One region of the Pseudomonas sp. NY11955 genome, then DNA from elsewhere that is predicted to be linked to it. Evidence: predicted binding sites of a transcription regulator. Region 1 holds the regulator's gene; each other region holds the start of a gene.
The links. The regulator sigma-54, encoded in region 1, starts transcription at its own class of promoters, with help from an activator protein. The targets are predictions, from matches to a motif close to ANTGGCATNNANNTTGCTNT.
Positions count from the first base shown of each region.

Region 1 (10,177 bases):
AGCAAGAGGCCTGCCCGCTGAACCTGGCGCCCACCTCTTCCACCACGGCATCGCTGGTACTGGGCGACGCGCTGGCCATCGCCCTGCTCGAAGCCCGCGGCTTCACCGCCGAAGATTTCGCCTTCTCGCACCCAGGTGGCGCACTGGGCCGTCGCCTGCTGCTGAAGGTGGAGAACGTGATGCACAGCGGCGAAGAGCTGCCCCAGGTGCCACGCGGCACCTTGCTCAAAGATGCGCTGCTGGAAATGTCCCGCAAAGGTTTGGGCATGACCGTGATCGTCGAGGCCGATGGCAAACTGGCCGGTATCTTCACCGACGGTGACCTGCGCCGCAGCCTGGACCGCAACATCGATGTGCACACCACCCTGATCGAGCAGGTCATGACCGTTCATGGCAAGACCGCGCGCGCCGAAATGCTCGCCGCCGAAGCCCTGAAGATCATGGAAGACCACAAGATCGGCGCCCTGGTGGTGGTGGACCGCGAGGACCGCCCGACCGGCGCCCTGAACATGCATGACCTGCTGCGCGCCGGCGTAATGTAAAGGAGCGATGGAATGAACCAGGACCTCATGCAACGCGGCAAAGGCATCAAGCTGGCAGTTTTCGACGTGGACGGCGTGCTCACCGACGGGCGCCTGTACTTCCTCGAGGACGGCAGCGAGTTCAAGACCTTCAATACCCTCGACGGCCAGGGCATCAAGATGCTGATGAACTCGGGCGTCACCACCGCCATCATCAGCGGCCGCAAGACCCCGGTGGTCGAACGCCGGGCGAAGAACCTCGGCATCCCCCACCTGTACCAAGGCCGCGAGGATAAATTGGTTGTGCTTGACGGCCTGCTCGCCGAACTGGGCCTAAGCTATGATCAAGTAGCCTACCTGGGGGACGACCTGCCCGACCTGCCGGTGATTCGCCGGGTAGCGCTGGGCATGGCTGTAGCCAACGCCGCACCCTTCGTACGCGAGCACGCCCACGGCGTGACCCAGGCACGTGGTGGCGAAGGCGCGGCCCGTGAATTCTGCGAACTGATCATGCAGGCCCAGGGCACCCTGGACGCTGCCAACGCCAACTACCTGTAAGGCTGCCCATGTTCAGCAAGAAAGCCCGAAACATTGTGCTGCTCGGGGCGATCGCCGCCCTGTTGGTAGCCATTGGCTACTGGAATGTCAGCCCGGAAAGCTTCCTCGACAAGCCGGTGGCCCAAGTCGACGAAAGCGCCATCGACTACTACGCGATCAACGCCCACAGCGTGCAGTTCCTGCCCGACGGCAAGCTGCAATACGAAATGACCGCCGACAAGGTCGAGCACCTCAAGGCCAGCGAAATCACCCTGCTGACCACGCCGGATCTGCACATGTACCGCGGCACCGAATACCCATGGCATGTGCAGAGTACCCGCGCCGAGGTCAACCCGGACGGCACCGAGGTCGAACTGATCGACAAGGTACGGGTTGCCCGCACCGACGAAAAGCAGCGTGAAACCATCATCACCAGCTCACGCATGACCGTGTTCCCGCAGAAGCAATATGCGCAGACCGAGCAAGCCGTTAGAATCGACGGCGCCGGTGGCACGACTACGGGCAAAGGAATGAAAGCGTATTTGAAAGAAGGCAAGATGGACTTGCTCTCTAACGTAAGAGGACAGTATGAGGCTCGTTAAAACCCTCCCCCTTTTGCTCAGCCTGAGCGCAGCACTGGGAAGCGCGAGCGCCCTCGCCCTGCCGAATGACCGTGACCAGCCTATCCGCATCCAGGCCGACAACGCCCACCTGGATGACAAGCAAGGCGTGGCCACCTACACCGGCGACGTGATCATCACCCAGGGTTCGATGATGATCAAAGGCAACACCGTGACCATCACCCGCTCCGCTTCCGGCGATATCGACGTGGTGACCTCGGTGGGCAACCTGGCCTACTTCGAGCAGCAGCAGAGCGCGGCCAAGCCGGACAAGATGAAAGGCTGGGGCGTGACCATCCAGTACCAGTCGCAGAAAGACCTGGTGATCCTCACCGATCGGGCCAAGGTCGAGAACGAAGGCAACACCACCGAAGGCGAGAAGATCGTCTACAACACCCAGACCCAGGTGGCGACCGCCGGTCGCGGTGGCAACGTGACTACACCGCGTCAGCGTATCGACATGGTGATCCAGCCCAAGAAGAAGGCCGAGTAAATGGCAACCCTCAAAGCCCAGCACCTGGCCAAGAGCTACAAGGGCCGGCAGGTGGTACGTGATGTCAGCCTGTCGATCGACAGCGGCCAGATCGTCGGCCTGCTCGGCCCCAACGGCGCCGGCAAGACCACCTGCTTCTACATGATTGTCGGGCTGGTCCAGGCCGAACAGGGCCGGGTACTGATCGACAACCTCGATGTCAGCCACCAGCCCATGCACGGCCGTGCTCGCGCCGGTATCGGCTACCTGCCGCAGGAAGCCTCGATCTTCCGCAAGCTGTCGGTAGCCGACAACATCATGGCCATCCTCGAGACCCGCAAGGACCTCGACCGCGAAGGCCGCCGCAAGGAGCTGGAAAGCCTGCTGCAGGAATTCCACATCAGCCACATCCGCGACAACCTCGGCATGAGCCTGTCCGGCGGTGAACGCCGCCGCGTCGAGATTGCCCGCGCCCTGGCGACCGCACCCAAGTTCATCCTGCTGGACGAACCGTTCGCGGGTGTCGACCCGATTTCGGTCGGCGACATCAAGCAGATCATCCACCACCTCAAGGCCAAAGGTATCGGTGTACTGATCACCGACCACAACGTGCGTGAGACCCTGGATATCTGCGAAACCGCCTATATCGTCAACGATGGCCGGTTGATCGCCGAAGGCGACGCCGAAACCATCCTGGCCAACGACCTGGTCAAAGAGGTGTACCTGGGCCACGAGTTCCGCCTCTGACCCTAGACGCGTCTAGAGTACTGGCAAATAGCCCTGAAACTGCGGGTAAAGTTGTTACGGTACTCTAGGCAAACGCTACAATTTAAGGCATAAAACTTGCTTGATCTGGCGCCTCGGCGCCCTCGTGTAGTGGATGGCGCATGCGCGCCGGCGAACAAGGTATTAAGCCCCTGCCATGAAACCATCGCTCGTCCTAAAAATGGGCCAGCAACTGACGATGACACCGCAGTTGCAACAGGCCATCCGTCTGCTCCAGCTTTCCACCCTGGACCTCCAACAGGAAATCCAGGAAGCGCTGGAATCGAACCCGATGCTCGAACGTCAGGAAGACGGCGACGACTTCGACAACAGCGACCCGATGGCGGACAACGCCGAGAACAAGCCGGCCGCCGAAGTACAGGACAACAGCTTCCAGGAAAGCACGGTCAGTGCCGACAACCTGGAAGATGGCGAGTGGAGCGAGCGCATCCCCAACGAGCTCCCGGTCGATACCGCCTGGGAAGACATCTACCAGACCAGCGCCAGCAGCCTGCCGAGCAACGATGACGACGAGTGGGACTTCACCACCCGCACATCGGCCGGCGAGAGCCTGCAAAGCCACCTGTTGTGGCAGCTGAACCTGGCGCCGATGTCCGATACCGACCGCCTGATCGCCGTCACCCTGATCGACAGCATCAACGGCCAGGGCTACCTGGAAGACACCCTCGAAGAAATCTGCGCGGGCTTCGACCCGGAGCTGGATATCGAGCTGGACGAAGTCGAAGCGGTACTGCACCGTATCCAGCAGTTCGAGCCCGCAGGCGTAGGCGCTCGCAACCTGGGCGAATGCCTGCTGCTGCAACTGCGCCAGTTACCCGCCAATACCCCGTGGATGACCGAAGCCAAGCGCTTGGTCACCGATTTCATCGACCTGCTCGGCAGCCGCGACTACAGCCAGCTGATGCGGCGCATGAAAATCAAGGAAGACGAGCTGCGCCAGGTCATCGAGCTGGTGCAAAGCCTCAACCCGCGCCCCGGTTCGCAGATCGAGTCCAGCGAACCCGAGTACGTGGTGCCTGACGTGATCGTGCGCAAGGACAGCGAGCGTTGGCTGGTAGAGCTGAACCAGGAAGCCATCCCACGCCTGCGCGTCAACCCACAGTACGCGGGCTTCGTGCGCCGCGCCGACACCAGCGCCGACAACACCTTCATGCGCAACCAACTGCAGGAAGCGCGCTGGTTCATCAAGAGCCTGCAAAGCCGCAACGAAACCCTGATGAAGGTTGCCACGCAGATCGTCGAGCACCAGCGCGGCTTCCTCGACCACGGCGACGAAGCGATGAAGCCGTTGGTGCTGCATGACATCGCCGAAGCGGTGGGCATGCACGAGTCGACCATTTCCCGGGTTACCACGCAGAAATACATGCACACACCGCGTGGCATCTACGAACTGAAATACTTTTTCTCCAGCCACGTCAGCACCTCCGAAGGCGGAGAATGCTCGTCCACGGCGATCCGCGCGATCATCAAGAAACTGGTTGCGGCGGAAAATCAGAAAAAGCCATTGAGTGACAGCAAGATCGCTGGTTTACTGGAGGCACAAGGCATCCAGGTAGCCCGTCGCACCGTCGCCAAGTACCGCGAGTCCCTCGGCATCGCACCGTCGAGCGAGCGCAAGCGACTGATGTAGCCCCTGAGATGTGCCACAGCGTTTGTGGGGCAGGTGCAAGATCTGCCTCTTTATGCACGGGCAACAAAGGAGAAGCTGTATGCAAGTCAATATCAGTGGACAGCATGTAGAAGTCACCCAGCCACTTCGCGATTATGTGCTTGAAAAGCTCGCTCGCGTGGAAAGTCACTTCGACAAGATCACCAACGTGCAGGTCATCATGAAAGTCGAGAAGCTGCAGCAGAAGGTCGAGGCGACCCTGCAGATTCCTGGCGGCGAAGTGGTAGCCAACGCCGAACACGAAGACATGTATGCAGCGATCGACGCCTTGGCCGACAAGCTCGACCGCCAACTGAAAAAACACAAGGAAAAACAGCAAAGCCTGCTGCAAGGTGCAGCTGCCCGCTGATCCCCCTCATCCATGATCCGACTTGAAACCATCCTGACCCCCGGCCGTTCCCTCGTGAACGTGCCGGGCGGCAGTAAGAAGCGCGCCCTGGAAAAGGTCGCCACCGTCATCGCCGAACAAGTGCCAGAACTGGAGATGCAAGACGTCTTCGAAAAGCTGGTCGCTCGGGAAAAACTCGGTTCCACCGGCTTCGGCAATGGCATCGCCATCCCGCACTGCCGGCTTGAAGGATGTTCTGCTCCAGTCAGCGCCCTGCTGCACCTGGAAGCCCCTATCGATTACGACGCCATCGATGGCGCGCCGGTGGACCTGCTGTTCGTCCTGCTGGTGCCTGAAGCCGCCACCGATGCGCATCTGGAACTGCTGCGTCAAATCGCCAGCATGCTCGATCGCAAGGAGGTCCGTGATCGGCTGCGTGCGGCCACCAGCAGTGAGGCCCTGTTCCAGGTTGTCCTGGACGTACAGAACGAGCACTGAACATGCGCCTGATCATTGTCAGCGGCCGGTCCGGCTCCGGCAAGAGCACCGCCCTCGATGTCCTGGAAGACAACGGTTTCTACTGCATTGACAACCTGCCCGCCGGGCTGCTGCCGCAGCTGGCGGAAGACGCACTGATCAACACCGAACTGCTGCAGCCCAAGGTTGCCGTGTCGATCGACGCACGCAACCTGCCCAGCCACCTGACGCGCTTCCCTGAACTGCTCGAAGAAGCCCGCTCGCGGAACATCCAGTGCGATGTCTTGTTCCTGGACGCCGACGAAGACATGCTGCTCAAGCGCTTCTCGGAAACCCGCCGACGCCACCCGCTGACCAACGCCAATCGTTCGCTCGCCGAAGCCATCCGGGTGGAAAGCGACTTGCTGGGGCCAATCGCCGACCTGGCCGACCTGAAGATCGACACCACCAGCCTGAACCTGTACCAGCTGCGTGACTCGATCAAGCTGCGCCTGCTCAACCAACCCGAGCCTGGCACGGCGTTCCTGGTCGAGTCGTTCGGTTTCAAGCGCGGCATGCCGGTCGACGCCGACCTGGTGTTCGACGTGCGCTGCCTGCCCAACCCCTACTGGAAGCCAGAGCTGCGTGAACACTCGGGCCTCGACCAGCCCGTGATCGACTACCTGGCCGCACAGCCGGATGTCGAAGACATGTACAACGACATTTCCACCTATCTGCTCAAATGGTTGCCACGCTTCGCCGCCAGCAACCGTGCCTACGTCACCATTGCCATCGGCTGCACTGGCGGCCACCACCGTTCGGTCTACATCACCGAACGCCTTGGCCAACAGTTGCAACAAACCCTGAAAAACGTCCAGGTCCGCCACCGCGACCTCTAGCCCAAGGATCCGCCCCACGATGCCCGCCCGCGAAATCACCATCATCAACAAGTTGGGCCTGCATGCCCGGGCGGCAGCCAAGTTCGTCGGCGTGGCCGGCCGCTTCCCCTGCCAGGTGCGGGTTGGTCGTGCGCCGGACAAGCTGGTGGATGGCAAGAGCATCATGGCGGTGATGATGTTGGCTGCCGGCAAAGGCACCCAGGTGCATCTGCATACCGAAGGCGAGCAGGACAACGACGCCATGGATGCACTGGTCGAGCTGATCAACAACTTCTTCGACGAAGGCGAGTAAGCTGCAGGGCCCGACAGAACACTTTCAGCGCCTGTTGTATCGAGCGCCGCCCGCGCGGCGCATCGCGAGCTAACGCTCGCTCCTACGTTTGTTTCGGGCCAGTCATGCCTGGGACAGATGTGCGCGACCCGCCGTGTCTTTACGACGCAATATCGCGCCATGCGTCAAGGTGGCGCGCGTAAATCCCACAGGACAAATTGGCCCGAAACAAACGTAGGAGCGAGCGTTAGCTCGCGATGCGCCGCGCGGGCGGCGCTCGATCTCACAGGCGCTGAAAATCTCCAGACGAACACTGCCGCCCAATCACGAAAGCGCGGTATCCATCACCATCATCAGACAGAAGCCGATACACAATCCCAGGCTGGCCAGGCGATGATGACCGTTGCTCCGCGATTCGGGGATGATTTCCTGGGTGACCACCAGCAGCATCGCCCCCGCCGCACAGGCCAGGCCCAGCGGCAGCAGCAGTTCGGCAACATTCACCAGCCAGGCGCAGATCACCGCCGCCACCGGCTCGACCAGCCCTGAGGCTGCGCCGATCAGAAAGGCTTTGAAACGCGGCATACCCGCCCCTGCCAGCACCAGCGCAATCACCAACCCCTCAGGCACGTCCTGCAAGGCAATGCCCATGGCCAAGCTGTCGGCGTCGGCCATGCCGCCCCCGGCCGACACGCCAATGGCCATGCCTTCAGGGATGTTGTGGGCAATGATCGCGATCACGAACAGCCAGATGCGCGCAGCAATGACCGGCTGGTTCTCCGTGCCAACCAAGGCCTCCGGCGAAGCACCGGACACCTTGAGATCGACCAGGAACAGGCACAACGCCCCGAACATGAGGCCGAAACTGATAAGGCCCCCTGCCCCCCAAGGGCTGAAGCCGATAGCCTGGGCTGCATCCAGGCCTGGAATGATCAGGGAGAATGCAGTGGCCGCCAGCATCACGCCGGCACCGAAGCCCAACAGCGTATCAGCCAGCGCCACGGGCATGTTGCGAATGACCAGTACCGGTACTGCGCCCAGTGCCGTGCCCAGTGCACACAAAGCACCGCCCTCCAGGGCGCGCAGCATGCGCGGCTCCAGGTCCAGCCAGGCGAGGCCACGCGCCACCAGCAGCGCGGTGCCGGCCAGCAACAACAAAGTCCCAAGCGCCAGGCGGAACAGGCGCACACTGCTGACAGACATTACCTCAGAGCGCATACCGGTCCGACTCACTTCAGGGCTTCGAGGTAACGGCGTTCCACTTGCGCCCAGTCAATGACGTTGTAGAAGGCACCGATGTATTCCGGACGACGGTTCTGGTACTTGAGGTAGTAGGCGTGCTCCCACACGTCCAGGCCCAGGATCGGCGTATTGCCGTGCATCAGCGGGCTGTCCTGGTTGCCACTGCTCTCAACCACCAGGGTTTTCTGTGGCGTCACGCTGAGCCAGGCCCAGCCGCTGCCGAAGCGGGTCAACGCGGCCTTGGTGAAAGCCTCCTTGAAAGCCTCGAAACCGCCCAGTTGCGCAGTGACAGCCTGCGCCAACTGGCCTACTGGCTCGCCACCGCCCTGTGGCGACATGACAGTCCAGAACAGGCTGTGGTTGGCATGCCCGCCACCATGGTTGGTCACTGCGCCACGCAGGTTTTCCGGCAGTTGTTTGACCACGCCGACCAGCTTTTCCACCGGCCATTCGGCCCACTCGGTGCCTTCGATTGCGGCGTTCAGACCATTCACGTAGGTCTGGTGATGCTTGGTATGGTGAATTTCCATGGTCTGGGCGTCGATGTGCGGCTCCAGCGCGTCATAGGCGTATGGCAATGCAGGCAAGGTATGGGGCATGTCAGTGAATTCCGTAGGCATGGGTTCTGGGCGCCACGACCGGCTGGGCAGCGAGTTCGCTGGCCCCGGCGCTGTGGCGGTTGAGCAGGCGCTCGGTGCGTGGGTACTGGCCGTACTCGGCAATGAAACTCAGCAATTCGGTGTAGGTGCGCCCGCTGTGGCGCAGGGCTGCATCACGCAGCGCCTGCGGCAAGCGCGCCTCCTGGCTGGCCTGCAACAACCGCTGGTGAACGGCGCACAGGTAGTCGGCGCTTTCCTGCGGCTGGTTCAGGCGCAGGTGCAGGTCGGCCAGGTTGTGGTGGGCGATAACGAAAGCGGCCACCGCTTCGTCGACGTCATGCCAGCGCTCGAACAGCACCTGGGCCAGCGCCAGGGCTTGCAGGTAATGTTCCCGGGCATCGACCAGCTCGCCTTGTTCGAACAGGCGGTTGGCGGTTTCCGTGGTGCGTTTCCAGTGCTGCATGGTTGCCTCCTGGGCGGTGGCGCAGTGTCAGATACCGCCGGCGGTGAGTTTTTCCGGGTCCAGCAACGCCTCCAGCTGGTCACGCGACAAGTCGGTGTGCTCCAGCGCCACATCGATGATCGGGCGGCCCTGCTTGTAGGCGGTCTTGGCGATTTCGGCGGCCTTGAGGTAACCGATGATCGGGTTCAGCGCAGTAACCAGGATCGGGTTGCGCGCCAGGGCCTCCTTGAGCTTGCCCTCGTTGACCTTGAAGGTGGCGATGGCCTTGTCGGCCAGCAGGCGGCTGACGTTGGCCATCAGCTCGATGCTCTCCAGCAGGTTGCGGGCGATCACCGGCAGCATCACGTTCAGCTCGAAGTTACCGGACTGGCCAGCGACGGCGATGGTGGCGTCGTTGCCGATCACCTGGGCGGCGACCATGGCAGTGGCCTCCGGGATCACTGGGTTGACCTTGCCAGGCATGATCGAAGAGCCAGGCTGCAGGCCTTGCAGCTCGATTTCACCCAGGCCGGCCAGCGGGCCGGAGTTCATCCAGCGCAGGTCGTTGGCGATTTTCATCAACGCAACCGCAGTGGTCTTGAGCTGGCCAGACAGGGCCACAGCGGTATCCTGCGACCCGATCAGGGCAAACAGGTTTTGCCCGGGAGTGAACTCGACTTGGGTCAGGCCACTGAGCTGGCGGGCAAAGCCGGCAGCGAACTGTGGGTGGGCATTGATGCCGGTACCCACGGCGGTACCGCCCTGGGCCAGCGCCTGCAGGCTCGGCAGGGTGGCTTCGAGGTGCGCCTTGGCGCCATTGATCTGCGCCGCCCAGCCATCCAGCACCTGGCTCATGCGCACCGGCATGGCGTCCATCAGGTGGGTGCGGCCAGTCTTCACATACGGGTGCACCTGAGCCGACTTGGCCTCGATCACCTGTACCAGGTGCGCCAGGGCTGGCAACAACTGCTCGTGCAGGGCCAGCGCGGCACTGACATGAATGGTGGTCGGGATGATGTCATTGCTGCTCTGGCCACAGTTGACGTGATCGTTGGCATTGACTGCCTCACCCAGTACACGGCTGGCCAAGGTAGCGATCACCTCGTTGGCGTTCATGTTCGAGCTGGTGCCGGAGCCCGTCTGGAACACGTCGACCGGAAAGTGCTGGATGAAGTCTTCGGCCAGCAGCTGCTCGACAGCCTTGACGATGGCTTGGCCCTGCGCGGCGGAAAGCTGCTCCAGTTCGATGTTGGCCTTGGCCGCAGCGGCCTTGGCCAGCAGCAAGGCACGAATGAACTGGGCTGGCATGCGCTGGCCACTGACCGGGAAGTTGTC
Region 1 is NZ_JBLUPS010000002.1:87,267-97,443, reverse strand. Features, by position in the region: gene ACNFBR_RS03510 (KpsF/GutQ family sugar-phosphate isomerase) at 1-542, shown strand, start outside; gene ACNFBR_RS03505 (KdsC family phosphatase) at 555-1,079, shown strand; gene lptC (LPS export ABC transporter periplasmic protein LptC) at 1,088-1,660, shown strand; gene lptA (lipopolysaccharide transport periplasmic protein LptA) at 1,647-2,171, shown strand; gene lptB (LPS export ABC transporter ATP-binding protein) at 2,172-2,897, shown strand; gene ACNFBR_RS03485 (RNA polymerase factor sigma-54) at 3,073-4,566, shown strand; gene hpf (ribosome hibernation-promoting factor, HPF/YfiA family) at 4,646-4,954, shown strand; gene ptsN (PTS IIA-like nitrogen regulatory protein PtsN) at 4,967-5,431, shown strand; gene rapZ (RNase adapter RapZ) at 5,434-6,288, shown strand; gene ACNFBR_RS03465 (HPr family phosphocarrier protein) at 6,308-6,580, shown strand; gene ACNFBR_RS03460 (ZIP family metal transporter) at 6,884-7,777, opposite strand; gene ACNFBR_RS03455 (superoxide dismutase) at 7,789-8,400, opposite strand; gene ACNFBR_RS03450 (hypothetical protein) at 8,402-8,863, opposite strand; gene ACNFBR_RS03445 (class II fumarate hydratase) at 8,891-10,177, opposite strand, start outside.

Region 2 (10,177 bases), 310 kb from region 1:
TTTCTGACCTCCGATGCCTGCCAGGCAAGGGTCCCGGTCAGATCGGGCGTTTTTTACACAGCCGTTTCACACCGCGTCTACTGACGTCGCAAACGATTTGCGGCAAAAACGCCCTGCTTCTTTACGCTGCACTTCCTCGGACAGTATCAGCTGTTACAGGTTCGTCCAACCGTACAAACGAAAACGCCCCGTCAATGCGGGGCGTTTTCGACAACCAGCCAATGTTACTTGGCAGGTGCTTCTGCGGGGGCTTCGGCTTCTGGCTCGCCACCTTGCAGCTGGGCCGGGTCCTTGATGGCGATCAGTTCCAGGTCGAACACCAGTACCGAGTTGGCCGGGATCAGCGGGCTTGGGCTTTGTGCGCCGTAGGCCAGTTCAGCCGGGATGAACAGCTTGTACTTCTCGCCGACATGCATCAGTTGCAGGCCTTCGACCCAGCCTGGGATCACGCCGCTGACCGGCAGGTCGATCGGGCTGCCACGCTCTACCGAGCTGTCGAATACCTTGCCGTCGATCAGCTTGCCTTCGTAGTGGACAGTGACCACGTCAGTCGGCTTGGGCTGCGGGCCGTCGGCCTTCTTCACCACTTCGTACTGCAGGCCCGAGGCCGTGGTGACCACGCCTGGCTTCTTGGCGTTTTCTTCGAGGAACTTCTTGCCGGCGGAGGCGGCTTCTTCGCTGGCCTTGGCCAGGCGCTCCTCGGCGCGCTTTTGCAATGCGGTGAAGGCTTCTACCAGCTCTTCGTCCTTGATGCGCTGTTCTTTCTTGCTGACAGCGTCCTCGATGCCGAGGGCGACTGCTTTCGAATCAAGGTCTTCCATGCCTTCCTGAGCCAGGCTCTTGCCCATGTTCAGGCCGATACCGTAGGAGGCTTTTTGCGCCGGAGTCTTCAGCTCGGGGCTGCTGGCCTGTTGATCACAGCCAGCCAGTACCAGGCCTACCAGGGCAACCGCAGCCGCCAAACGATGCTGTTTCATGCTATTTCCTTGTTCATGCGCCATGAGGGCAATCAGGGTAAAGCCGCGAGCTTAGCAGGCGGCCATGACCAATGGCTACCGGCATAGGAGCGGGTTTTAGTAAGGAAGTTCAGTAGTTAAACGCTTATTCATGCAAGTGTTTGCAGCCACTGGCCAGTATTGACCCGTTGTACCATTTTTGCCCGGTAACGCCTGGGATTTATTTCGCTGGATTCTGAAAAGCCCGTGTTCAGGGATACTTGCCCTCACGGTACTCCCCTGCCACCTCGCGCAGCACCTCGCACACCCACTGCCCCGGCAGGCTCTGCGGCAGGGCGGCATTGCGGCAGATACCCACCGAACCGCCTGGCTCGCGCACGCCCAGGTCGAGCTCGACCAGCTCGCCACGGCGCAGGTCCAGCAGCACCGCGTCGCGTGGCGCCACCCACAATCCATCACTGCCCAGCAGGTAGCGCCGGCTCAGGGCCAGCGACAAGGTTTCAAGGCGCTGCGCCGGCATCTGGATGCCGCATTGCACGAACAGGCTGTCGGCATGCTGGCGGATGGTGGTGCCCGCGGGTGGCAACACCAACGGGTAGCGCCCCACCAGGGCTCGCTCCACCGGCGTGCTGGCCAGCAGCGGGTGGCCGGGGCGTACCACCAGGCTCATCGACTCGCTGTACAGGTGCTCGAACGACAGGCCCTGGATCTGCGGGCTGTCGGTCATGCGCCCGACCACCAGCTCCAGTTCGCCCAGGTGCAATTGGCCGAGCAGCTGCGCACTGACCCCGGTGACCACACTGATCACCAGCGCCTCATGGCGCTGGTGCAGGCGGCACAGCACCTCGGGCATGAGCAGGCCCTCGACCGTGGACAGCACGCCAATACGCACCTGTGACGGCAAGCGCGCTTCGCTACGCAAGCTACTGACGCCATCGCGCAGGGCCTGCACGCTGGGCCCGGCATAACGCATGAAGCGCGTCCCGGCGGGGGTCAGCTCGACACCTTGGCGGCTGCGCGCGAACAGGCGCGTTTCCAGCAGGTCTTCGAGTTCCTTGAGGGTTTTGGAGATGGCCGGCTGGCTGATCGCAAGCACGTCGGCAGCCCTGGCCAGGCTGCCCTGCCGGGCAATCTCCAGGAAGCACAGCAGGTGGCGGTACTTGATGCGGGTGTCGAGGTTCATGCGGCAAGCTTAACGCATTGGCCGCGTTGTAACTGTCTTGGGATTTGTGCTGGGGCGCAGATCGAGCGCCGCCCGCGCGGCGCATCGCGAGCGAAGCTCGCTCCTACATCTGTTTCGGGCCAATTACGCCTGCGAGATTTGCGCGCGAACGCCTTGGCGCATGACTGGATATCGCGTCGAGCAAACAAGGCGGTCGCGCGCGCCTGTCACGGGCGATACTGGCCCGAAACAAATGTAGGAGCGAGCTTCGCTCGCGATGCGCCGCGCGGGCGGCGCTCGATCTCCCAAACGATGCAAATACGACGGCGTACGGCTTCCGGCCCCCCATAATTCTTCAGGCGACGGCCAATTCCACCACCTCACCGTTCAAGCGCACCGGCCACACCCGCAGTCGCTGCCCGGCATCCTCCAGGCATTCACCGCTCTGCAGACTGAAATGCTGCTTGTACAACGGCGCCGCGACCACCAGCTCGCCCTGCACACTGCCCACCAGCCCACGGCCGATGATGTTGGCGCCCGAGCGCGGGTCGCGGTTGCCCACTGCGTACAGCGGCTGCGCCTGCCCTGGCAGGTAGAACAGCGCCACCTGAACCCCGTCGAGCCACACCACCACCCCCGAGTCGGCCACCAGGTCTTGCGCCTGGCACACCGCCTGCCAGTTCTCTTGGGTTTTCACAGCAGCTTTCATTAGACAGCCTCCTCGGCAGTGGGGATCAGGTGCAGCGGCGCAGCAGGCCGACGTTGTTCGCGTTCGCGCACGAAGTGCACGTCCGGGTCGGCACGCCGGTCGTTGACGAAGGTGCGGAAGCGCTTGAGCTTCTCCGGGTCGTTGAGGGCGTTGGCCCATTCGCATTCGTACTGGTCGACCACATGCTGCATCTGCGCTTCCAGCTCGCAGGCCAGCCCCAGGCTGTCTTCGATGATCACCTGCTTCAGGTAATCCAGCCCACCTTCCAGGTTCTCGCGCCATACCGAGGTGCGCTGCAGCTTGTCGGCGGTGCGGATGTAGAACATCAGCACGCGGTCGATCAGGCGGACCAGGGTTTCATCATCAAGGTCGGTGGCAAACAGTTCGGCATGCCGTGGGCGCATGCCGCCGTTGCCGCACACGTACAGGTTCCAGCCCTTGTCGGTGGCGATCACGCCAATGTCCTTGCTCTGCGCCTCGGCGCATTCGCGGGTGCAGCCAGATACGGCGAACTTGAGCTTGTGAGGGCTGCGCAGGCCCTTGTAGCGGTCTTCCAGACGCAATGCCATGCCGACGCTGTCCTGCACGCCGTAACGGCACCAAGTACTGCCCACGCACGACTTCACCGTGCGGGTCGACTTGCCATAGGCGTGGCCGGTTTCGAAGCCGGCTTCGATCAGCTCGCCCCAAATCAGCGGAAGCTCATGCAGCTGGGCACCGAACAGGTCGATGCGCTGGCCGCCGGTGATCTTGGTGTACAAATCGTACTTCTTGGCCACCTGGCCGATGACGATGAGCTTGTCGGGGGTAATTTCACCACCCGGAATGCGCGGCACCACCGAGTAGGTGCCATTTTTTTGCATGTTGGCCATGAAGGTGTCGTTGGTGTCCTGCAGCGGCACCAGCGCCGGGTCCATGATCGGCTGGTTCCAGCACGAGGCCAGAATGTTGCCCACCGCCGGCTTGCAGATATCGCAACCAACGTGGCCTTTGCCGTGGCGTTCGAGCAATTCGCCGAAGGTGCGGATACCCTCAACCCGCACCAGCCCGTAAAGCTCCTGCCGGGTGTAGGCGAAGTGCTCGCACAGGCTCTTGTCCACCGCCACGCCGCGGGCGCTCAGCTCATGCTCGAACACCTGCTTGAGCAAGGCCGCGCAACCGCCGCAACCGCTGGCCGCCTTGGTGCAGCCCTTGACCGCCGCAAGGTCGCTGCAACCGCTGTCGATGGCCGCGCATACCGCGCCCTTGCTGACGTTGTGGCAGGAGCAGATGGTCGCGCTGTCGGGCAATGCGTCAGCACCCAAGGCGGGTGCGCCACCGCCTTGCGGCACTATCAGCGCCGCCGGGTCGGCCGGCAGGGCAATGCCGTTCTGGGCATACTGCAACAGGGTGTCGTAATAGCTGTTGTCGCCCACCAGCACCGCGCCGAGCACATGCTTGCCGCTGGCATCCACCACCAACCGCCGGTAGGCGCTGTTGGCCTCGTCGATGAAGCGGTAGCTGCGCGAGCCAGGGGTGGCGCCATGGGCATCGCCGATCGAGCCGACATCCACACCCAGCAACTTGAGCTTGGTCGACATGTCGGCGCCAGTGAACTCTACCGCCGCCTCCCCCATCAGCAACGCCGCCAGGTTGCGCGCCATGCTATAGCCAGGGGCGACCAGGCCGAACACGCTGCCGTTCCATGCAGCGCACTCGCCGATGGCAAAGATGCGCGAGTCGCTGCTGCGGCAGTGGTTGTCGATCACCACGCCGCCGCGTGCTGCGATCTCCAGGCCGCAGGCTCTGCCCAAGGCATCCTGTGGGCGGATACCGGCGGAGAACACGATCAGGTCGGCTTCCAGGTGCTCGCCGCCGTCGAAGTTCATGCGATAGCGGTAGCTTTCACCGTCGCTGATCGACTGAGTGGCACGTGACAGGTGCACACCCACACCCAGCGCTTCGATCTGCGCCTTGAGCGCGACGCCGCCCTCGCCGTCCAGCTGTACCGGCATCAAGCGTGGGGCGAATTCCACCACGTGGGCTTCCAGCCCCAGCGACTTGAGGGCGTTGGCCGCTTCCAGACCGAGCAGGCCACCGCCAACTACCACGCCGCGACGGGCACCGGCTGCGGCAGCGCGAATGCCATCAAGGTCGTCCAGGGTACGGTACACCAGCCGCGCATTGCCGCTGGAGCCTTCGATCGGAGGTACGAAGGGGTAGGACCCAGTGGCCAGCACCAGTTGGTCGTAGCCGTATCGGCCCTCGGCGGTGACCACCTCGCACCGTTCGCGGTCGATCTCCAGCACAGCCTCACCCAGGTGCAGGTGCACGCCGTTGGCGTTGTAGAAATCCTGTTCGCACAGGGCCAGGGTTTCGGCACAACTGCCACCGAAATATTCGGACAGGTGCACGCGGTCGTAGGCGCGTTGGCGTTCTTCGCCGAACACCCGTACCTCGAAGCGCTGCTGGGCGCCATGGCTGACCAGTTGTTCGACGCAATGGTGGCCGACCATGCCGTTGCCGACGATGACCAGTCGCTCTCGTTGCCCGCTGCTCACTGCTGCCTTCATAAGCCGATCCTCGATCAAAAAAAAAGCGCCTGGAGCCGAAGCTCCAGGCGCCTTTGCCTGTATTCATCACGGTAGGGGCCCGGGTTGATCGCCGTTGATCAGCGGGGCTTGTTGTATTGGAGATAAAGCAGGGACTGTGCCAATTGCTTTACCTTTGCCGGCCTCTTCGCAGCACAAGGCTGCTCCTACAGGTATCGCGCTCACCTGTAGGAGCAGCCTTGTGCTGCGAAGAGGCCGGCACAGGCGATCAAAACGCACAAGCGGGGTGCACAGCAGCCCATCCCGGTGCACTCAGTAGACATCGCGCCGATACCGCTTGGCCTTGTTCAGTGCGTCGACATAGGCATCCGCATCCACCTTCCCATGCACGGCAATGACTTCACGTAACGCTGCATCCACATCCTTGGCCATGCGCTGGGCATCACCGCACACATAGAAGTAAGCACCCGCCTCCAGCCACTGCCACAACTGCGCCCCCTGTTCGAGCATGCGCTGCTGCACATAAATCTTCTCTACCTGGTCGCGCGAGAATGCCGTGTCCAGCCGCAGGTGCCCCGCTGCCTGCCAGGCCTGCAGTTGTTCCCGGTAATAGAAGTCGGTTGCCGCGTACTGCTCGCCAAAGAACAGCCAGTTGCCGCCTTTCGCCCCCCGCGCCTCTCGTTCTTCGAGGAAGGCGCGAAACGGCGCAATACCCGTACCAGGGCCAACCATGATTACCGGCACGTTGTCGTCCTCGGGCAGGCGAAAGTGCTTCGACGCCTGCGGAAAAATAGCCACTTTGAGCGCCTGCGCACGGTCGGCTAGAAAGCTTGAACACACACCTTTACGTTCGCCATAACGCACCGTGGAAACAGTCAGGTGCACCTGCTGCGGGTGCGCCAGCGGACTGGAGCTGATCGAGTAGAGCCGCGGTTGCAACGGCTTGAGCAGCTCCAGCCAGCTGCCCAATGGCAACTGCTGGGGGAAGGCGTGCAGTACATCGACCAACTGCCGCCCCCACAACCAGTCCTGCAGCTCGGCCTTGCACTCGGGTTGCAGCAGGCGCCGCAGTTCGGGCGCATTGCCAGCAAATGCCTGCAGTTGCGGCCCAGTGACCTTGGCAATTTCCAAATGCGCTTGCAGGGCTTCGGCCAGCGGCATGGCGGGCTGGCCTTTCAGCTCGACCATGGCCTGGCCATCGAGCTGCATCAGCGTCAGCAGCTCTTCCACCAGGGCCGGGCAGTTGCGCGACCACACGCCCAGGGCATCACCGGCGGCGTAGGTGAAGCCGCTACCGCTCAGGTCGAAGACCAGCTGGCGGGTTTCCTTGCTGGCACCAGGGCCATTGAGCAGGCGGTTTTCCAGCAAGGTGGCAGCCCAGGGATGCTGCTTGCTGTAGGCCGCCACAGGTGCAGGCTCACTGGCCGGTAGTGGTGCCGGGTTACTGCCCAGCGTGGCAAGCAACGCGTCGAGCCAGCCAGCGAAGGCTTCATCAAAATCCGGCTCGCAGTCCACCCGTTGCAGCAGGCGCCGCGCACCTAGCTCGGCCAGACGCTGGTCGAGCTTGCGGCCAAAACCGCAGAACTGGTCGTAACTGGAATCGCCCAGGGCCAACACGGCATAGGGCAGCTCGGCGCACTGGGCGCCCTCCTCGCCCTGCAACGCCTGCCAGAACGCCGACGCGCTATCGGGTGCATCGCCATCGCCAAAGGTGCTGGCAATCAACACCACACTGGCAGCGCCCTGCAACTGGCTTGGGCTGACTGCCTCCAGGCAGCTGAGTTGCACGTTCAAACCGGCACCGCGCAAACGCTCGGCACAGCGTTCGGCCAGCAGCTCGCCGTTACCCGTCTGCGAGGCCCACAGCACCTGGTGCCGTGGCGCTGCCAGGGCCGCAATGGGCGTGGGCGCAGGCTGGGCGAACAGCCCGGCCAGCAAGCCATCGACGAATAGCCGGCGGTTGACAGCCAGCGGCGCACTGGCCGGCAGACAGGGCACGCCCTCGGTGGGAGCTTGGCCCAAGCCCAGCAAGAAACCTTGCAGGTAGTGGCGCTCTTCCTCGGCCAGCACCGGGGCCGGCAGGGTGTCCAGGCCAAGCAGTCGGGACAGGGTGGCAGTCGGCATACGGATAGGCTCCGGCGTGGCAGTGTTCAGATCGAGGGCGTCGATGCGCTCGCCGGCGACCCGCTCCAGGGCCACGGCGCAGTGTTTGAAGGCAGGCTGCAGCGACAGCGGGTCAACCGCATCGCAGGTCACGGCATTGATTGCCAACTGTTCGCCAATCAGGTCGTTCCAGTGAAACGGTGCAAAGCAGTTGCCCGGCATGACACGGTCACTGATGCGCGCCGGCAGCACGGCTTGACCACGTCGCGAGCGAATGGCCACTTGGTCCTTTTCAGCCACGCCCAGCCGGGCAGCATCTTCGGGATGGATCTCGACAAAGGGACCGGGCTCCAGCTTGTTCAGCGCCGGTACCTTGCCGGTCTTGGTCAGGGTGTGCCATTGATGCTGCACACGGCCGGTATTGAGCACCATGGGGTAGTCGTCATCCGGCAACTCCGGTGCCGGCAGCCAGGGCCGGGCAAAGAAGCGTGCCTTGCCGCTGGCGGTCGGGAAGACCAGTGCCGGCCGCCCTCCCTGGGCATCCAGCAGTAGCGCCTGGCTGCTGCCGTCGTTGAGGTAACGCAAGGGGCTGCGATCGTTGCTGCGGCCTGGGGCGCTGGGCCATTGATGCGGTTGCTGGCGCAGCGCTGGGTAACCGATGCCGCGCAAATCGTAGCCGGTTGCGGGGTTATGAAAGCGGCGGATTTCCTCGTATACCGCTTCGGCATCGGGGTATTCGAAGGCGTCGGCGTAGCCCATGGCACAGGCCACGCGGGCAATGATCTGCCAGTCGGGCAGGCTTTGCCCCGGCGGTTCGACGGCGCGCGCCATCAGCGTCAAGTTGCGCTCGCTGTTGATCATCACCCCCTCGCCTTCGGCCCATAGCGCGGCCGGCAGCAGGATGTCGGCGTAGCGGTTGGTTTCGGTGTCGAGGAAGGCGTCCTGGGTAATCACCAGTTCGGCCTGGCGCAGGCCGTCGATCACTTGCTGGCGGTTGGCGACACTGGCCACCGGGTTGCTGCAAATGACCCAGCAGGCTTTCACTTCACCGGTCTTCATCTGCTCGAACAGCGCCACAGTGCCCTCACCGCCTTCAGTGCGCAGGCTGCCCGGCGCCAGTTGCCACTGCTGCTCGACAAAGGCGCGGTCGGTTGCCACCAACGCTGAGCGCTGGCCTGGCAGGCCGGGCCCCATGTAGCCCATCTCGCGTCCGCCCATGGCATTGGGCTGGCCGGTCAGCGAGAACGGGCCGCTACCGGGGCGGCAGATGGCGCCTGTGGCAAGGTGCAGGTTGCAGATGGCGTTGCTGTGCCAGGTGCCATGGACGCTCTGGTTCAGGCCCATGGTCCAGCAGCTCATCCAGTTGCTGGCGCTGCCAATCCAGTCGGCGGCCTTGATGATATCGGCCACGGCCAGCCCGGTGATGGCGGCTACGCGCTCGGGGGTGTAGTCGTCGAGCAAGGGCGGCAGTTCGTCCCAGCCTTCGGTGTGGCGGGCGATGAAGTCGGGGTTGGTGTGGCCGTTGCGCTGCAGCAAATGCAACAGGCCGTTGAGCAAGGCCATGTCGCTGCCGGGGCGTACCTGCAGGAACAGGTCAGCTTTGTCGGCGGTGGCGCTGCGCCGTGGGTCGACCACGATCAGCCTGGCCCCGGCCTTGACCCGGTCCAGCAGGCGCAGGAACAGGATGGGGTGGCAGTCAGCCATGTTGGCGCCGATGACCAGGAATACATCGGCATGCTCGAAGTCCTGGTAGCTGCCAGGTGGGCCGTCGGCACCAAGCGACAGCTTGTAGCCACTGCCGGCACTGGCCATGCACAAGCGCGAGTTGGACTCGATGTGGCGGGTACGGATAAAGCCCTTGGCCAGCTTGTTGGCAAGGTACTGGGCTTCCAGCGACATCTGCCCGGACACGTACAGCGCGACGGCGTCCGGGCCGTGCTGGTCGATGATGCCGCGCAGGCGCATGGCGGTGTCGGTGATGGCCTGGTCCATGCTGGTACGCACCGGCGGCTGGCTGCGTTGCTGGCGCACATAGGCATCGGCCATGCGCCCGGCTGCGCTCAACGGCAGGTGTGCGGTGAGGCCTTTGGTGCACAGGCGACCGAAGTTGCTGGGGTGCTGCTTGTCGCCGCTGATCTTGCCGACCTTGCCATCGGCAACGCTCATGACGATGCCGCAGCCCACGCCACAGTAGGGGCAGACGCTGCGTACTTCGCTGTTGGCCATGGGCGGGCTCCTGTGGGAAACGCAAAAGGCGCCGGCTGCCCTGGCTTGCTGGAGCAAGCGGGGCAACACGGCGCCTTTGTCGTGAGGTTTTGTGGGCTGTCGACGTTGATAGCCCGGGATGCAGGTGAATCAGCAATTAATGGGCCAGCTGCACTGGTCCTATCGCCGGCAAGCCAGCGCCCACAGGTACAGCGCAACCCTTCCGGTCGGCGCCTTGCCTGTAGGAGCAGCCTTGTGCTGCGAAGAGGCCATTACAGCCAAAGAGGGTCTCCAGCCATACCGACCTCTTCGCAGCACAAGGCTGCTCCTACAGATTCCGCGCATGCCTTAGAGGCGACGCACCATACGGTGGCAACCCCGCCGCTACAGGCGCTATGCTGGGGCACATTCCAGCATGAGCAACTGCCCTCCCCCTATGTCTCAGGTGATCCTCAAGACCCCCGCCCAACTCGACCTGATGCGCCGCGCCGGCCAGCTGCTGGCCCAGGTG
Region 2 is NZ_JBLUPS010000002.1:399,885-410,061, reverse strand. Features, by position in the region: gene ACNFBR_RS04965 (FKBP-type peptidyl-prolyl cis-trans isomerase) at 225-977, opposite strand; gene pcaQ (pca operon transcription factor PcaQ) at 1,207-2,139, opposite strand; gene nirD (nitrite reductase small subunit NirD) at 2,474-2,827, opposite strand; gene nirB (nitrite reductase large subunit NirB) at 2,827-5,379, opposite strand; gene ACNFBR_RS04945 (molybdopterin-dependent oxidoreductase) at 5,671-9,687, opposite strand; gene map (type I methionyl aminopeptidase) at 10,082-10,177, shown strand, end outside.
Region 2: the regulator sigma-54 is predicted to act here: its motif matches at 5,504-5,523, upstream of nirB (nitrite reductase large subunit NirB).

Region 3 (10,177 bases), on a different contig from region 1:
TATGGGTCTATCGATGAATCAGTGCTCGTCACCGTCCTCGTCGTCCCCACCCGCCACATTCATCCCCAGCTCCTTGATCTTGCGCGTCAGGGTGTTGCGGCCCCAACCCAGCAACAGGGCGGCATCGCGGCGTCGCCCGGCGGTGTGCTTGAGCGCCGTCTCGATCATGATCCGCTCAAAGCTCGGCACTGCGCTGTCCAGCAGGTTGCTCTGCCCGCGTGCCAGTGCCTGGTCGGCCCACTGGCGCAGGGCCTGCTCCCAGTTGGTCACCGGCGCCGCGTCTTGTGGCAGGTTCAGCAGCTCGGGCGGCAGGTCGCCGATCAGCACTTCGCGGCTGGAGGCCATCACGGTGATCCAGCGGCAGGTGTTCTCCATCTGCCGCACGTTGCCTGGCCAGGGCAGGTTGCGGATGAACTCTTCGGTCTCCGGCTTGAGGACTTTCGGCTCGACTGCCAGCTCTTGAGCGGCCCGGGCAAGGAAGTGGCGGGCGAGGGCAGGGATGTCTTCGCGGCGGTCGGCCAGGCGCGGGATATGGATGCGGATCACGTTCAGGCGGTGGAACAAGTCCTCACGGAACTTGCCAGCCTGCACCAGTGATTCCAGGTTCTGGTGGGTGGCGGCGATGATGCGCACGTCGACCTTGACTGGCACATGGCCGCCCACGCGGTAGAACTCGCCATCGGCCAGTACCCGCAGCAGGCGGGTCTGGGTGTCGGCAGGCATGTCACCGATTTCGTCGAGGAACAGCGTACCGCCATCGGCCTGCTCGAAGCGGCCGCGGCGCAGGTTGGCAGCGCCGGTGAAGGCCCCCTTTTCATGGCCGAACAGCTCCGACTCCATCAAGTCCTTGGGGATGGCGGCCATGTTCAGGGCAATGAACGGCGACGCCGCGCGCGGGCTGTGCCGGTGCAGGGCATGGGCCACCAACTCTTTGCCGGTACCGGACTCGCCGTTGATCAGCACGGTGATGTTGGAGTGGCTGAGGCGGCCGATGGCGCGGAACACCTCCTGCATCGCCGGGGCTTCACCGATGATTTCCGGGGTGCGCGCCAGGTTTTGCGGCACATCCAGGCCTTGCTGCTCCTGGGCGTGCTGGTTGGCGCGCTTGACCAGCGAGACCGCTTCGTCGACGTCGAATGGCTTGGGCAGGTATTCGAAGGCACCGCCCTGGTACGAGGCCACGGCGCTGTCCAGGTCGGAGTGTGCGGTCATGATGATGACCGGCAGGCGCGGGTGCTGCTCGCGGATCTGGGCCAGCAGGTCGAGGCCGCTGGCGCCAGGCATGCGAATGTCGGAAATGATCACGTCCGGTTGCTGACGTGCCAGGCGCCCCATCACACCGTCTGCGCTGTCGAAGCTCTGGGTGGTCATGCCTTCTTGTTGCAGGGCTTTTTCCAGGACCCAGCGGATGGAGCGATCATCGTCGACGATCCATACGGTTTCACTTCGGCTCATGAGGCGGTGGCTCCTTGTTCCAGGGGCAGATAGATCGAGAAGGCGGTGTGGCCTGCGTGGCTTTCACACTCGATCAAGCCCTGGTGCTGGCTGATGATGTTCTGGGTAATGGCCAGGCCCAGCCCGGTACCGTCCGGGCGGCCACTGACCATGGGATAGAAGAGGGTGTCCTGCAGTTCCGGCGGGATGCCCGGGCCGTTGTCGATGATCTCTACCCGCGCCACCAGGCGATGGCGCACGTGGCCGATGGTGAACTGGCGCAGGGCGCGGCTGCGCAAGGTGATGCGGCCCAGGCGCAGTTCATTCTGCGAGCTGATCGCCTGCATGGCGTTGCGCACGATATTGAGTACGGCCTGGATCATCTGCTCACGGTCGATCAGCACGTCCGGCAGGCTTGGGTCGTAATCGCGCACCAAAGTGATGCAGCCCTGGCTTTCAGCTTCGACCAGGCTACAGACCCGTTCCAGCACTTCGTGAATGTTGGTCATGGCCAGCGAGGGCAGCTTGTTCGAGCCAAGCATGCGGTCGACCAGGTTACGCAGGCGGTCGGCTTCTTCGATGATCACGTTGGTGTAGTCGCGCAGGCCTTCCTCGGGCAGTTCGCGGGCCAGCAACTGGGCCGCGCCGCGGATGCCGCCAAGCGGGTTCTTGATTTCGTGGGCCAGGCCGCGCACCAGCATCTTGGTGGTTTCCTGCTTGCTCAGCTGGGCCTCTTCCTTGGTGATGCGCAGCAGCCGGTCACGCGGGTGCACTTCGAGCAACAGCAGGGTCTGGCCCTGGTGCAGGATCGGCGTTACCGCGTAATCGACGGTGATGGTCTGCCCGGTCAGCGAAGTGAGCTGTGCTTCACGCTTGGTGAACGGGTGTGCCTGCTCGACCGCCTGGCGCAGCGAACTGAGCGCCTCGGTCGATTCGGTGAACAGCTCGCTGATGAACTGCCCATGGCTGCGCTGGCCACTGACGGCCAGCAGCATTTCCGCGGCCGGGTTCATGTACTCCAGGCGCAGCTCGGCGTTGAGCAGCAACGTGGCGGTAGTCAGGTTGTCCAGAAGCAGACGGTGCTGTGCATCGCTGATGGTCATAAGGCGTCGTTGACCTCTTTTGGCGCTTGCCCGGCACTGCTTTGGCCGGGGCCGGACGCGGGGTGGATCCGCTGATGCGAGACTCTCGACAAGAAAATGCAAGAAACAAACCAAAGCTCCGAAAAGAAGCGGAATTTGCCGATAAAGGCCTGGATCTGCGCAAATTCGGATCAGAAAGACCTGATGAAACGTTTAATGTGAACCAGATTGGGGAGCAAATGAGGGCACGCTGCCAATTTGTGCACCAAGATAGAGCATAGCGTGACAGGTGGGGTTGCAGTGCTTCTGCAAGGCGTGCAGAAACGAAAACGGCCTCCCGAGGGAGGCCGTCATGATCATGCCGTCGGCGCTAGGCGCCGATCAGATCAGCAGCTGTAGTACAGCTCGTATTCCAGCGGGTGTACGAAGGTGCGCACTTTGATTTCTTCTTCGCTCTTCAGCTCGATGAAGGCATCGATGAAGTCGTCGGAGAACACGCCGCCCTTGGTCAGGAACGCGCGGCCTTTATCCAGCTCTTCCAGAGCTTCTTTCAGGCTGCCGCACACTTGCGGGATGTTCTTGGCTTCTTCTGGTGGCAGGTCGTACAGGTTCTTGTCGGCCGCGTCGCCTGGGTGGATCTTGTTCTGGATGCCGTCCAGGCCAGCCATCAGCAGGGCCGCGAAGGCCAGGTACGGGTTGGCCGATGGGTCCGGGAAGCGGGCTTCGATACGGCGGGCTTTCGGGCTGCCGACGTAAGGAATACGGATCGAGGCGGAACGGTTGCGAGCCGAGTAGGCCAGCATTACCGGAGCTTCGAAGCCTGGGACCAGACGCTTGTAGGAGTTGGTCGACGGGTTGGTGAAGCCGTTCAGGGCCTTACCGTGCTTGATGATACCGCCGATGAAGTACAGGGCGGTGTCGGACAGGCCGGCATAGCCTTCACCCGAGAAGGTGTTCTTGCCGTCTTTCCAGATCGACATGTGCACGTGCATGCCCGAGCCGTTGTCGCCGTACAGTGGCTTCGGCATGAAGGTGGCGGTACGGCCGTAGGCGTCGGCAACGTTGTGCACGACGTATTTCAGCGCCTGTACTTCGTCAGCCTTCTTCACCAGGGTGTTGAACTTGACGCCGATTTCGTTCTGGCCGGCGGTCGCCACTTCGTGGTGGTGAACTTCGACGGTCTGGCCCATTTCTTCCAGTGCGTTGCACATGGCAGTACGGATTTCGTGGTCGTGGTCGAACGGCGGAACCGGGAAGTAGCCGCCTTTCACGCCTGGACGGTGGCCCTTGTTGCCGCCTTCCACGTCAGCGTCGGTCATCCACGAGCCTTGCTCGGAGAAGATCTTGAACATCGAGCCGGAAATGTCCGACTTGAACTTCACTTCGTCGAAGATGAAGAACTCAGGCTCTGGGCCGGCGAATACGGTGTCACCGATGCCGGTGCTCTTCAGGTACTCTTCGGCGCGCTTGGCGATGGCGCGTGGGTCGCGATCGTAGCCCTGCATGCTCGACGGGTCGACGATGTCGCAGGTGATGATCAGGGTTGGCTCTTCGGTGAACGGGTCCAGTACGGCAGTGTCGTCGACCGGCATCAGGATCATGTCGGAGGCTTCGATGCCTTTCCAGCCAGCGATGGAGGAACCGTCGAACATCTTGCCGACTTCGAAGAAGTCTTCGTCCAGCGCATCACGCGACGGCATGGTCACGTGGTGCTGAATGCCTTTGGTGTCCGTGAAACGCAGATCAATCCACTTGACGTCATGATCTTTGATGAGTTGAACCGACTTCGACATGTTGTCCTCCGGATGGTCTAGAGCGCGGTGGGCCGCTGCCCTGGAAAAAGGGTGTTGCCGGGCGCGGATAGTCGGCCAAGCTTACCTGCCTCACAAGGGAGCAAATTGCATGCCAGTGCCCGAAAATGGCGAGGGTGGGATAAAAGGGGGCGTTTGCGGGCATTTGGGGGAGGGCTGGCGGCCAAAATTGCACCTTTAGGATGCGAGTTTAAGTTGTTATGCACCAAATTGGTGCTTTGGTTGATTTGTGTGGCGCCTGGGCGATCGAGCGCCGCCCGCGCGGCGCATCGCGAGCAAGCTCGCTCCTACATCTGTTGCGGGCCAATTATTCCTGAGGCGCAGGCGCGCGGCCCTTTAGTGTCCGCCTCGATAATATGTGGAACAAACAAGGCGGTCGCGTGCGTTGGCGCAGGCGTTACTGGCCCGAAACAAATGTAGGAGCGAGCTTGCTCGCGATGCGCCGCGCGGGCGGCGCTCGATCTCACAGGCACCGCAAAACCCGCCTCCTGCATTTATCTGAAAGCTTCTGATCAAAAGTTGGTCAAATCCTGAGCAATTTCCGCTATAATTCGCGCCCCTCATTTTCGGCAGGCCCTGCGCGCGCTGTTAACCAATGAAACTTATCGTCAAAGTCTTCCCAGAAATCACCATCAAGAGCCGGCCAGTGCGCAAGCGCTTCATCCGTCAGCTCGCCAAGAACATCCGCAACGTGCTCAAGGACCTCGACCCTGAGCTCGCGGTCGATGGTGTCTGGGACAACCTCGAAGTGGTCACCCGCGTCGAAGACGAAAAAGTCCAGCGCGAGATGATCGAGCGCCTCACCTGCACACCGGGTATCACCCATTTCCTGCAGGTAGAGGAATACCCACTGGGTGACTTCGACGACATCGTCGCCAAGTGCAAGCACCACTTCGGCCACCTGCTGGCCGGCAAGCATTTCGCCGTGCGCTGCAAGCGCGGCGGCCATCATGACTTCACCTCGATGGACGTCGACCGTTACGTCGGCAGCCAACTGCGCCAGCAGTGCGGCGCCGCCGGCATCGAACTGAAGAAGCCCGAAGTGCTGGTGCGCATCGAAATCCGCGACCAGCGCCTGTACGTGATCCACAACCAGCACCAGGGCATCGGCGGCTACCCGCTGGGCGCCCTGGAGCAGACCCTGGTGCTGATGTCCGGTGGTTTCGACTCCACCGTGGCGGCCTACCAGATGATGCGCCGCGGCCTGATGACCCACTTCTGCTTCTTCAACCTCGGCGGCCGCGCCCACGAGCTGGGTGTGATGGAAGTGGCCCACTACCTGTGGAAAAAGTACGGCAGCAGCCAGCGCGTGCTGTTCATCAGCGTGCCGTTCGAAGAAGTGGTCGGCGAGATCCTCAACAAGGTCGATAACAGCTACATGGGCGTGACCCTCAAGCGCATGATGCTGCGTGGCGCCGCGCACATGGCCGACCGCCTGGAAATCGACGCGCTGGTGACCGGCGAGGCGATTTCCCAGGTGTCCAGCCAGACCTTGCCGAACCTGTCGATCATCGACTCGGCCACCGACAAGCTGGTGCTGCGCCCGCTGCTGGCCAGCCACAAGCAGGACATCATCGACCAGGCCAACGAAATCGGCACCGCCGACTTCGCCAAGCACATGCCAGAATATTGCGGCGTGATCTCGGTAAACCCGACCACCCACGCCAAGCGCCACCGCATGGAGCATGAAGAGAAGCAGTTCGACATGGCCGTGCTGGAGAGCGCCCTGGAACGCGCCAAGCTGATCTCCATCGACCATGTGATCGACGAGCTGGGCAAGGATGTGGAAATCGAGGAAGTGGTCGAGGCGCTGCCGGGCCAGATCATCATCGACATCCGTCACCCCGATGCCCAGGAAGACGAACCTCTGGTGCTGGACGGTATCGAAGTCCAGGCCATGCCGTTCTACGCCATCAACAGCAAGTTCAAGCACCTGGACCCGACGCGCCAGTACTTGCTGTATTGCGACAAGGGTGTGATGAGCCGTTTGCACGCACACCACCTGCTCAGTGAGGGACATGCCAATGTGCGTGTTTATCGTCCGACATAAGACGCCGGGGCTGTATGGCGGCAGTATCCGCCATCGCCCTCCCGACCGCCGGGCCCGCTGAGCCTTAAACAGTACATATTGGCCGCCTACACTGGGCGGCAACCGAATCCTCTGATCGAGATACACTTGTGATCGAAAATCTGCGTAACATCGCCATCATCGCCCACGTTGACCATGGTAAAACCACTCTGGTCGACAAACTCCTGCGTCAGTCCGGCACTCTGGAGCGTAACGAGCTCAACGACGAGCGCGTCATGGACTCCAACGACCAGGAAAAAGAGCGCGGTATTACCATTCTGGCGAAAAACACCGCCATCAACTGGAACGGCTACCACATCAACATCGTCGACACCCCCGGCCACGCCGACTTCGGTGGCGAGGTTGAGCGTGTAATGTCGATGGTCGACTCCGTGCTGCTGCTGGTCGACGCCCAGGACGGCCCTATGCCGCAAACCCGCTTCGTGACCAAGAAGGCTTTCGAAGCCGGTCTGAAGCCAATCGTCGTGATCAACAAGGTTGACCGCCCGGGCGCGCGTCCTGACTGGGTTCTGGACCAGATCTTCGACCTGTTCGACAACCTCGGCGCCACCGACGAGCAGCTGGACTTCAAAGTGGTCTACGCCTCGGCCCTGAACGGCATTGCCGGTCTGGACCACACCGAGATGGGCGAAGACATGACCGCGCTGTACCAGTCGATCGTCGACAACGTACCAGCACCGTCCGTTGACCGTGACGGCCCGTTCCAGATGCAAATCTCCGCACTGGACTACAACAGCTTCCTCGGCGTTATCGGTGTTGGCCGTATCGCCCGTGGTCGCGTCAAGCCGAACACCCCGGTGGTCGCCATCGACACCAACGGCAAGAAGCGTAACGGCCGTATCCTGAAGCTGATGGGCCACCACGGCCTGCACCGCGTCGACGTCGAAGAAGCCCAGGCTGGCGACATCGTCTGCATCAGCGGTTTCGACGAGCTGTTCATTTCCGACACCCTGTGCGCCCCGGATGCGGTAGAAGCGATGAAGCCGCTGACCGTTGACGAGCCGACCGTTTCGATGACCTTCCAGGTCAACGACTCGCCGTTCTGCGGTAAAGAAGGCAAGTTCGTCACCAGCCGTAACATCAAGGACCGTCTGGACAAAGAGCTGCTGTACAACGTTGCCCTGCGCGTTCAGGAAACTGATTCCCCAGACAAGTTCAAGGTATCGGGCCGTGGTGAGCTGCACCTGTCGGTACTGATCGAAACCATGCGTCGTGAAGGCTTCGAGATGGCCGTGGGCCGTCCTGAAGTAATCATCCGTGAAGTTGACGGCGTGAAGCAGGAACCGTTCGAGAACGTCACCATCGACATCCCTGAAGAATCCCAGGGCAAGGTCATGGAAGAGATGGGTCTGCGTAAAGGCGACCTGACCAACATGGTTCCGGATGGCAAGGGCCGTGTACGTCTGGAGTACAACATTCCAGCCCGTGGTCTGATCGGTTTCCGTAACCAGTTCCTGACCCTGACCAACGGTGCAGGCATCCTGACCTCGATCTTCGACCGCTACGACACCATGAAGTCGGGCCAGATGTCCGGTCGCCTCAACGGCGTACTGGTTTCGGTCGAGACCGGCAAGGCGCTGACCTACTCGCTGGAAACCCTGCAGGCGCGTGGCAAGCTGTTCGTTGAACACGGCCAGGAGATCTACAACGGTCAGATCATCGGCCTGAACAGCCGTGACAACGACCTGGGCGTGAACCCGACCAAAGGCAAGAAGCTCGACAACATGCGTGCTTCGGGCAAAGACGAAGTCATCGCCCTGGTACCGCCAGTTCGCCACACCCTCGAGCAGGCCCTGGAATTCATCCAGGACGACGAGCTGTGCGAAGTGACGCCGAAGTCGATCCGTCTGCGCAAGAAGATCCTGGACGAAGGCGAGCGTACCCGCGCTGCCAAGAAAGCCAAGAACTGAGTTAGCTCAGGCTGAATGAAAACGCCCCCGGTCGAAAGGCCGGGGGCGTTTTTTTATGCCTTGGGATTTTGGGGCCGCCTTGCGGCCCTTTCGCGGCACAAGGCCGCTCCTACAAGGGGATGCGGTCTCCTGTAGGAGCGGCCTTGTGCCGCGAAAGGGCTGCAAAGCAGCCCCGGGAATTTCAACTGCCCAGCAGAATCAGCGCCCAACCACCTTGGGCTTGTAGGCACAGTACCCTGGCCGCGGCCCGACCTTGGGGTGGTTGCGGCAGGTATCCGGGCGCTTGTCATAAATGGTGCACAGGCGGCTTTTACGATCCAGGTACATGCAGTCATCGTTGCTCATCCGGGTCAGGGTGAAAATCCCCGACTTCTGGTTGAAGCGCTCGATGATGCCTTCCTTCTGCAAGCGTTTAGCCACGTTCTTCGGCGGTTCGTCTTTTTCGAACTCGTCGACCACGCCGATACGGATCAGATCCTTGATCTTCACCTCCACCGGCAGGGTGCAGCAGGTCGAATGGCAGCCATGGCACATGTTGCTGGTGTAGCGCTGCCAGGTCTCCAGGCGGTCGACTTCGGCCGCGGCGATCAGGGTCGTTTTCATCTTTATAGGGTGGATCACGGTCTTGGGGCGCGCGATCATACCGGAATCGTTCAATTTATGAACAACCTTTTGCCGGATTCGCAGAGTAGGCATGAAAACTGCGAACCGTAACTGTCACTCCCGGTCGAAGGGTCTAGTCTCATCAATCTCCCTCCGCTTTCGTCAACTTGCCCGAGGATGCCGCATGTCCCAGGAACCTGAAGCTCGTGACGCCGAAGTCGCGGATTTTCGCGCCGCTGTACTGAACAAGCTGACCTACGCGGTCGGCAAGGACCCAGAGCACGCCTTCGACCATGACTGGTTCGAAGCCATTGCCCTGGCTGCGCGCGATCACATGGTCGACCACTGGATGGACCATACGCGCCGGGCCTATCGGCGCAGCCAGAAGCGGGTCTATTACCTTTCCCTGGAATTCCTCATCGGCCGCCTGCTGTACGACAGCCTGAGCAACCTGGGCCTGCTGGACATCGCGCGCGAAGCCCTGGAAGGGCTGGATGTGGACCTTGAGCGCATTCGCCTGCTCGAGCCGGACGCCGCGCTGGGCAATGGTGGCCTGGGCCGTCTGGCGGCCTGTTTCATGGAGAGCATGTCTACCCTCGGTATCGCTGCCCATGGCTACGGTATCCGCTACGAGCACGGGCTGTTCCGTCAGGCTGTGGTCGATGGCTGGCAACAGGAACAGACCGAAAACTGGCTGGACTTCGGCAACCCCTGGGAGTTCGAGCGCGCCGAGGTGATCTACCCGATCAGCTTCGGCGGCAGCGTCGAAACCGTGCACGATGCCAGCGGTACCCAGCGCCAGGTATGGTCGCCTGGCGAAACGGTGCGGGCGGTGGCCTACGACACGCCGGTGGTCGGCTGGCGGGGTGCCAGCGTCAACACCCTGCGCCTATGGCGTGCGCGGGCGTTGGAAGAGCTGCACTTGGAGCGTTTCAATGCCGGTGACCACTTGGGCGCCGTGGCTGAAGTGGCGCGTGCCGAGAGTATTTCACGGGTGCTTTACCCTGCCGACAGCACTGAAGCAGGGCAGGAATTGCGGCTGCGCCAGGAGTATTTCTTCGTGTCGGCGTCGCTGCAGGATTTGCTTCGCCGTCACCTGAACATGCACAAGGACCTGCTCAACCTGCCTGATGCGGCGGCCATCCAGCTCAACGACACGCACCCTTCGATTGCCGTGGCGGAGCTGATGCGGTTGCTGGTGGACCAGCACGAAGTGCCTTGGGAAAAGGCCTGGGAGCTGACCGTCGG
Region 3 is NZ_JBLUPS010000001.1:435,565-445,741, reverse strand. Features, by position in the region: gene ntrC (nitrogen regulation protein NR(I)) at 19-1,455, opposite strand; gene glnL (nitrogen regulation protein NR(II)) at 1,452-2,537, opposite strand; gene glnA (type I glutamate--ammonia ligase) at 2,903-4,309, opposite strand; gene thiI (tRNA uracil 4-sulfurtransferase ThiI) at 4,923-6,377, shown strand; gene typA (translational GTPase TypA) at 6,506-8,326, shown strand; gene ACNFBR_RS01945 (YkgJ family cysteine cluster protein) at 8,525-8,929, opposite strand; gene ACNFBR_RS01940 (glycogen/starch/alpha-glucan phosphorylase) at 9,114-10,177, shown strand, end outside.
Region 3: the regulator sigma-54 is predicted to act here: its motif matches at 4,407-4,426, upstream of glnA (type I glutamate--ammonia ligase).